Regions from separate parts of the Nonomuraea sp. NPDC049269 genome, predicted to be linked through region 1. Evidence: riboswitches for the same ligand, from Rfam matches in the RefSeq annotation. Region 1 holds a riboswitch; the other holds the start of a gene.
The links. Region 1 has a riboswitch for cyclic di-AMP ahead of ACGFNP_RS54490 (C40 family peptidase). Riboswitches for the same ligand answer to the same signal wherever they lie in the genome.

Region 1 (3,510 bases):
GCAGTTCGGTGTCCGCGTGGTGCCCGACCACGACCGACCGCGCACCCCGTACGACATCCACCCCGTCACCCCAGAGGCCCCGCGCCTCCGCCGGAACCTCGCGATCACCGGGCGTCGCTACCGGCTGCTCACGACTACCGGACGGCAGGTCACGAACCTCCACAGATTGATCGCGATCAGCGGGCGGAGGGTTGCCATCCGTCGCACGTTGATCGCGACTGCCAGACAACAGGTCGCCAAGGGTCGCACGTTGATCGCCACCACCGGACAACGGGCCGCCAAGCGTCGCCCGTTGATGGCCACCACCAAGCGGCAGGTCACGAACCGTCGCCGAGAGGTCAGCCGGCCCGGCGGCCTGGTGCGGGACGGCACTGGCCGAGGCGAGGGCCAGGAGCAGCACCCCCGCCACCACGACTCGGCGGCTCACCTGCACGGACACGTTCCCCGATCGTAGTCGCCCACAACAGGAGCCCGGCCGTCACGGGCAGTCCCGGCACGCATGAGGGACACCCCAGCGAGACGGACCCGCACACATGAGAGGACGTTCCGGCGAACAGGACGCGCACGCATAAGGGGACACCTCGGCAAGACGGACCCGCACGCCTGAGGGGACTCCCCGGCAGGACGGACCGGCACTTGCCACAGGTCCATCCGGTGAAGTGGGCCGAGACGCGCGAAGGTCCCGTCCCCAGCGGGACGGGACCTTCGTGACGGTCTTACAGGCAGATACGCACCGCCTTACAGGCCGGGACGCACCGCACCCGCGAACGACGCCTTGCGCCATCCACTGAGCTTCTCGATGCGCACCGTCTGACCCGTTCTCGGCGAATGAATCATCTTGCCGTTGCCGACGAACATGCCAACGTGCCCGAGCCCATGGAAGAACAGCAGATCGCCTGGCTTCAGATTCTTCCAGGAGACCTTCTTCTTGATACGCGCGAACTGGCTGTTCGTCACGCGTGGGATCTTGACGCCGGCCTTCTTCCAGGCGTACTGGACGAGACCGGAGCAGTCGAAGGAGCCAGGTCCTGTGGCCCCGTAACGGTACGGGTCACCGAGCTGGTCCTTGGCCACGGATACGGCCGTGCGGGCCCTAGCTTGTTGCCGAGCGACCGCCGTCTGGCGCGCGGCCTTCTTCACGGACTTGACGGTCTTACCCGCCGTGGTGGTCGTCCGGGAAATACCGGCCGGTTCGCGCGCTGTCGTCGCCTGCGCCGTCGGGGCGTGGAGGACCACACCTCCGGCCGTCACGGTCATCGTGAGTGCTGCGCCACTCAGGGCAAGGCGGGACAGACGGGGGTTATGCGGGGAGGTAGACAGGATTTCTCCTTGGATCTTCCACGAACGCCTACCGGGTTAGCTGACGGATTCGGGCCTGGAAGTCGCCCTACGGCGCGATAAGCGCCGATTCACCCCTGATCCCTGGGACGGGATCGCTGGGTCCCCGGCTCCGTGCCTCCTGACTGCACGGACTCGGCAGATCACCGCCCAAATCGATGACATGGGGAACGGCGGTGACCAAACGGTTTTTTATCTGTCCACATCGGAGACCCGATGAGAGCCGCGACGCCATGGCTTGTTCGCCGCGAGGCCAGAAGCTACGCCCTCAGTAACGAACTGGCAAAGGCGTCATGGGGTTGTCAGGATCAGGCAGGACCCTCAGTCAGGACCGCAATCCCAGATGGAACAGCGGTTTATGTTACGCAAATGTGACCCTTCTCACACTTGACGAAACCCCGATCTGTCAGGTCCCATTCGTCACTTCTGCACCACTAATCCCGTTAGCAACAGGCCCTCGACGATCTCCAGGCGCCTAAGGGATCTTGCCGCCGAGACCCCAGGACAGGTACGACTCCCGTCGAACGTCGCGGATCAGCAAGTATGCGGAAATCACGCCGAGCACGGCCCTGCCGCCGGTATGGTCGATACGAGCCGCCCGCCGAAACTCCGCCTCCCGCACGTGGAGCTCGCGCTGACGGCCCAGGCGACGCCGACCCAACTACGGGCGTTGTCGTCGGCCGAGGTCACTCGCACGCCGAAAAGGCCAGGCAAGCCACACCGGGAACACAGACACCGAGGTGGCATTTCTCACTTCTAGGCATGACACCGGCCGCCGAAATCCACGGACCGGGGCCAAGAATGCGCACGTCACGGCGCCCAGCCGGCTCCACCGGAGAAGCGTGCCCCTGGACAGGTCCCAGCCACGTAGGGCGGGTGGGGCTCACCGGGCTGGCCGTACAAGAGCAAAAAAGAAACGCCCAGCCCTCCACCGGAGAAGCGCGCCCCGTACAAAAAATAACGCTCATAAAAAGAGAGCTACGGACGGATAGCCCCAACCAGCGTGCCGCCATATGAGGAGAGGGTGACGACTTTGACCACGTCGCCGGTCTGGGGCGCATGGACGATCTGCCCGTTGCCCGCATAAATGCTCACATGCCCCAGCCCCGAGCTGAAGATGAGATCGCCCGGCTGCAGATCCTTCAGATCCACCTTGCGAGAGGACCCCCAGGCCCACTGCTGCCAGGTGGTGCGGGGCAGAGAGACGCCTCCCGCGCGCCACGACGCCTGTGTGAGCCCCGAGCAGTCCCAGCCGCGCGGCCCCGTACCGCCGAACACGTACGGCTTGCCCACCTGCGCGTACGCGAACCTGAGCACCGCGGCGGCGTTACCGGAGGCCGCGCCCGTGTACTTGATGCCGGTGCTGTTCGGGTCGCCGGTCTTGTAGGCGCCGAGCTTCTCGAGCAGCTTCTTCTGCTGCGCGATGAGCTTGCGGACCTCCGAGCGCTCCTTCTCGACCCCGTCGCGCTCCTTGTCGGCCGCCTGCAGCGCCGTCTCGGCCTTGTCGCGCTCGTCCTTGAGCCCGCGGTTCTCCCGGTCGAAGGCGGCCAGCCGCGCTACCTTCTCCTGCGACAACTGGTCCGCGAGCGCCAGGCCGCCCAGCATGCCCGTGGGGTCCGGCTGGCCGACCATCGTGGGCCAGGAGCCGGCGTCGGGGCCGAGCTTGTAGGTGTCGACGGCCATCGCGACCACCTGGGCGCGCAGCGTGGCGACCGTCTCCAGCTTGCGCTTGTAGCTCGCGTTCAGCTTGCCGTACTCGCCCTGGGCCGCCTTGTACTTCTCGGTCGCCGTGTTGTAGCGGTCGACGACCTTGTCGGCCTTGTCGTTCAGCTTTCTGAGCTTGGCTTTCGCCTGCTTGATCGTGGGCTTCGGCGCGGCCAGTGCCTCGCTCGTTGGGGACAGCAGCAGCCCGATCGCGAGACCCGCAGCCAGTGGCACCCGGCCAAACCTCACAGTGTCGCCTCCCAGGGAATACATCTGGGGCGAAATGGTACAGAAGTGGCGGGTGCGCTTTGAACTGAACGGCAGATTCGTAATCTAGGCGCGGCCCAGCCGGCGCAGCAGCAGACCTGACGGAACCGGTCTGGCTCCCATGCGGCGGACGGACTCGGCCACCTCGCGATCGGAGGAGACCACCGCCATGGCCCGGCCGGGCGGCTCGGCCCGTACGAG
Region 2 (3,510 bases), on a different contig from region 1:
CACCGGCTCTGTCGGATCGCCTTTGCCGAGCGGGTCGGAACCGTGTCCGAAAGGGGGATCGTGCGGCAGGGCTCGTACGTACCGCCGACCCGGGGTACGAAAGAGTGGCGCATGCCGCTGTATTTCCCGATATTTCGTATATGGGGCGCGGAGGAAAAGCCATGTCTCAAGGATCGAAGCCCAGCATGTCCGCGATGCTCGGCAGTGGTGGGTCGGAGCCCTTGTAAGGACGGCTGTGCTCGCCCATCAGGCCCCGAAGTGTGCCGACATATGGCGAGTACTTCACATATAGAGGATCATGTCAATGTTGATCGTCAAATGTGAGGATTGGCTTGCTTGACGACCTTTCCAGAATGCGTTTACCGTCTGCGAGACGAGCAGCTCTGCTCGGACAGAGACGTCTCGAGTTCTGCTGTTGGGGGGAGGGCTCCCGATGTATGTGCTCACTGAGGGCGTCGAGCTCAGCCATGCGGATCTGGCGTTGCTGGCGGAGCTTGCCAAGGGAGTCACGGTTGACCGGGTGGGCAGACGACTGGATATCAGCGGGCGCACGGTACGCCGGAGACTACGGGGTATCTGCGACCGCATCGGAGTCGCCACCGCGATCGAGGCCGTGGCTTGGGCCGCCCGCCGTCAGCTCATCTGACCGCGCCGCCGGGCCGGAGGTTCAGTCGGCGATGCGTACGGCGCCCGCGAACGGACGGCGAGCGATGGACGCGATGCGCACGACGTCGCCGGTCTGCGGCGCGTGGACCATCATGCCGCCACCGATGTAGATGCCGACGTGATGCAGGTCGCCGTAGAAGAAGACCAGATCGCCGGCGCGCAGCTCCTCCTTGGAGATGTGCCGGCCGGCCGTCCACTGATCGCCGGTGTAGTGCGGCAGTGAGATGCCCACCCGCTGGTAGGCCGCCATCACCAGGCCGGAGCAGTCGTACGAGCTCGGGCCCTCGGCGCCCCAGACGTAGGGCTTGAGCTGCTGCGTGAGCGCCCACCTGGCGGCTATGGCGGCCTTGCCGGCGCCGATGACCGGCAGGCTCACCTTCACGGCGCGGGTGCCGGGGCGGCCCGCCTCGCCGATCGCGCGCTTGAAGAGGCTGCTCTCGACCTTGGAGACCAGCTTGGTGATCTTGTCACGCTTGGTGTCGAGGCCGTCGACGATCTCCTGGACCTCGTCGATGCGCGTCTTGGCGCTGGTCCTGGCCCGCTCGGCGGCCTCCCTGGCCGCGGTCACCAGGTTGACCTCGGCGCCCTGCTGCTGTTCCAGCGCGTCGGTGGTGGCCGCCCGGTCGAGGAAGCTCTCGGGGTCGTCGGAGGAGGCGAACGCCAGGGAGTGGCCGAGGCCGCCGTTCATGTAGGCGTTCTGGGCCAGCAAGGCGGCCTTGGCGCGCTTGGTGGCGAGATCGGACTCGCTGGCGGCCAGCGTCTTCTGGGCCGACTCGACCGCCTTCTTGGCGGTCTTGAGCTTCTCCCGCTGGCCGTTGTACTGCTCGCTGAGCGTCTCGATCTGGGTGTGGAGCTCCTCGGCCTGCTTGGACAGGGCCTTCAGCGAGGGCTTGGGATCGGCGACGGCGGAGGCGACGGGGATGGCGAGCAGGAGGGTGGCGACGGTCGCCGCGATGACACCCAAGCGGGTGGAGGCTTTCCGGGATCCCGGAGGGCGGGCATGAGCGCCCGCCGGCTTCCCCTCGCGATTGCGGGTGTACTTCACCAACCAGCTCCTCTCATCGGCGCCTACCGGGTTAGCTGACGGGTTCGGGCCGGAGCAGCCCTACCGAACGAATCGCTCGGATTCACCCCAGGGTGGCGTCAGGATGAGCTCGCCACCGGCGGGTCCCCGGTTCTCCTCGCGGAGATTGGGCGCGTCTCCACGCTTGGCTCGCGCGGGTGACATCGTCGCTGGACACTAGTGCACTCCGCGTTCGTGCTCAACCAGAACTGCCAAGTCAGTAGAGGTTTCGCAACCGAAGGGTCACGAGAGGGTCTCGTGCTTGGCCGTACAGAACAGACTTTATGTCCTTTTTCCACCAAGTTCGCCAAGACATGGAAGCCTAGAAGCCAAGGGATCCCCCATCGTGATCGATCAACCACCAGATGTCATGAGATGGGGGAGAGGTCGCAGTTAGGGGGGAGCCGTAATCGGATCTGTACTCTGGAGACCCATGGAGCAGGTCGCCGAAGTGACAGTCCCGGACGCGGAAACCGTCGTCCGGCGTGCCCGCACGCCGGATGTCAGGACGATAAGGCGCCTGGTCGACACCTATGCGGGCGCTGGACCACGGCTTCTGGAGAAGGCCACCGTCACCCTGTACGAGGACGTGCAGGAGTTCTGGATCGCCGAGCGCGGCGGCCAGGTGGTCGGTTGTGGCGCGCTGCATGTGCTTTGGGAGGATCTCGCGGAGATTCGCACGGTGGCCGTCAACCCGGAGTTCCGCGGCCTCGGAATCGGGCACCGGATCGTCTCCTCCTTGATCATGACCGCCCGAGAGCTCGGCCTGCGCCGGGTATTCTGTCTGACTTTTGAGGTCGATTTCTTCGCGAGGCATGGATTCCGCCCGGTTCAGGGCACTCCGGTCTCGCCAGAGGTCTACGCGGAGCTGCTGGCCTCGTACGACGAGGGTGTCGCCGAGTTCCTCGACTTGGAACACGTCAAGCCCAACACTCTGGGGAACACCCGCATGCTGCTCCACCTGACATCGGGTGACGCGGACCTTGACTAATGGGAAAGGTGATTGTTGATACCTATGTCGATACGTTGGGCAGCACAGGCATGTGTCCTGACACGTGCCACATGCGCACTCGAAGCGAGGTGACACGGTGAGCACCGGACAGCCGCCGTATCCACAGGACGAATCCGGCGAGAACTCTGCGCCTGGCGGGACTCCCGAATACGGACAGCACAACGCGGGCCGCCCCTATGGCGGGCCCGACCCGGATGCAACGATCGTTGGCTACCGGGCGGACGACGCCTATGGTCAGCAACCCAACTATGGGCAGCAGCAGCCGGGCTATGGTCAGCAGCCGCAGTACGGCCAGCAGCAGCAGCCGGGCTACGGCCAGCAGCCCGGTTACGGGCAGCAGCCGCAATATGGCCAGCAGCAGCCCCAGTACGGGCAGCAGCCCGGCTACGGCCAGCAACCTGAATACGGCCAGCAGCCCGGCTACGGGCAGCAGCAGGCCTCGGGCCAGCAGCCCGAGTACGGCCAGCCGGACTACGGTCAGCAGCCGCAGTCGCAGCCGGGCTACGGCCAGCAGCCCGGTTACGGGCAGCAGCAGCCGTCCCAGCCGGGTTATGGCCAGCAGCCGCAGTCGCAGCCCGGTTACGGCCAGCAGCCCGGCTATGGGCAGCAGCCCCCGTCGGGCCAGCAGCCTGGTTACGGTCAGCAGCCCGGCTACGGTCAGCAGCCTGGTTATGGGCAGCAGCCCCCGTCGGGTCAGCAGCCTGGTTACGGTCAGCAGCCCGGCTATGGCCAGCAGCAGCAGTCCCAGCCGGGATACGGTCAGCAGCCG

Region 2: it holds a riboswitch for cyclic di-AMP, as region 1 does, so the genes downstream of both, ACGFNP_RS49965 (NlpC/P60 family protein) here and ACGFNP_RS54490 (C40 family peptidase) in region 1, are expected to answer to the same signal.

The regions. Positions count from the first base shown of each region.
Region 1 covers NZ_JBICSO010000013.1:105,674-109,183, forward strand. The annotation lists gene ACGFNP_RS54480 (hypothetical protein) at 1-163, opposite strand, end outside; gene ACGFNP_RS54485 (hypothetical protein) at 251-454, shown strand; gene ACGFNP_RS54490 (C40 family peptidase) at 739-1,257, opposite strand; cyclic di-AMP (ydaO/yuaA leader) riboswitch at 1,331-1,489, opposite strand; gene ACGFNP_RS54495 (NlpC/P60 family protein) at 2,317-3,276, opposite strand; gene ACGFNP_RS54500 (NYN domain-containing protein) at 3,376-3,510, opposite strand, start outside.
Region 2 covers NZ_JBICSO010000011.1:126,041-129,550, forward strand. The annotation lists gene ACGFNP_RS49960 (LuxR C-terminal-related transcriptional regulator) at 434-646, shown strand; gene ACGFNP_RS49965 (NlpC/P60 family protein) at 668-1,630, opposite strand; cyclic di-AMP (ydaO/yuaA leader) riboswitch at 1,717-1,873, opposite strand; gene ACGFNP_RS49970 (amino-acid N-acetyltransferase) at 2,163-2,720, shown strand; gene ACGFNP_RS49975 (RDD family protein) at 2,818-3,510, shown strand, end outside.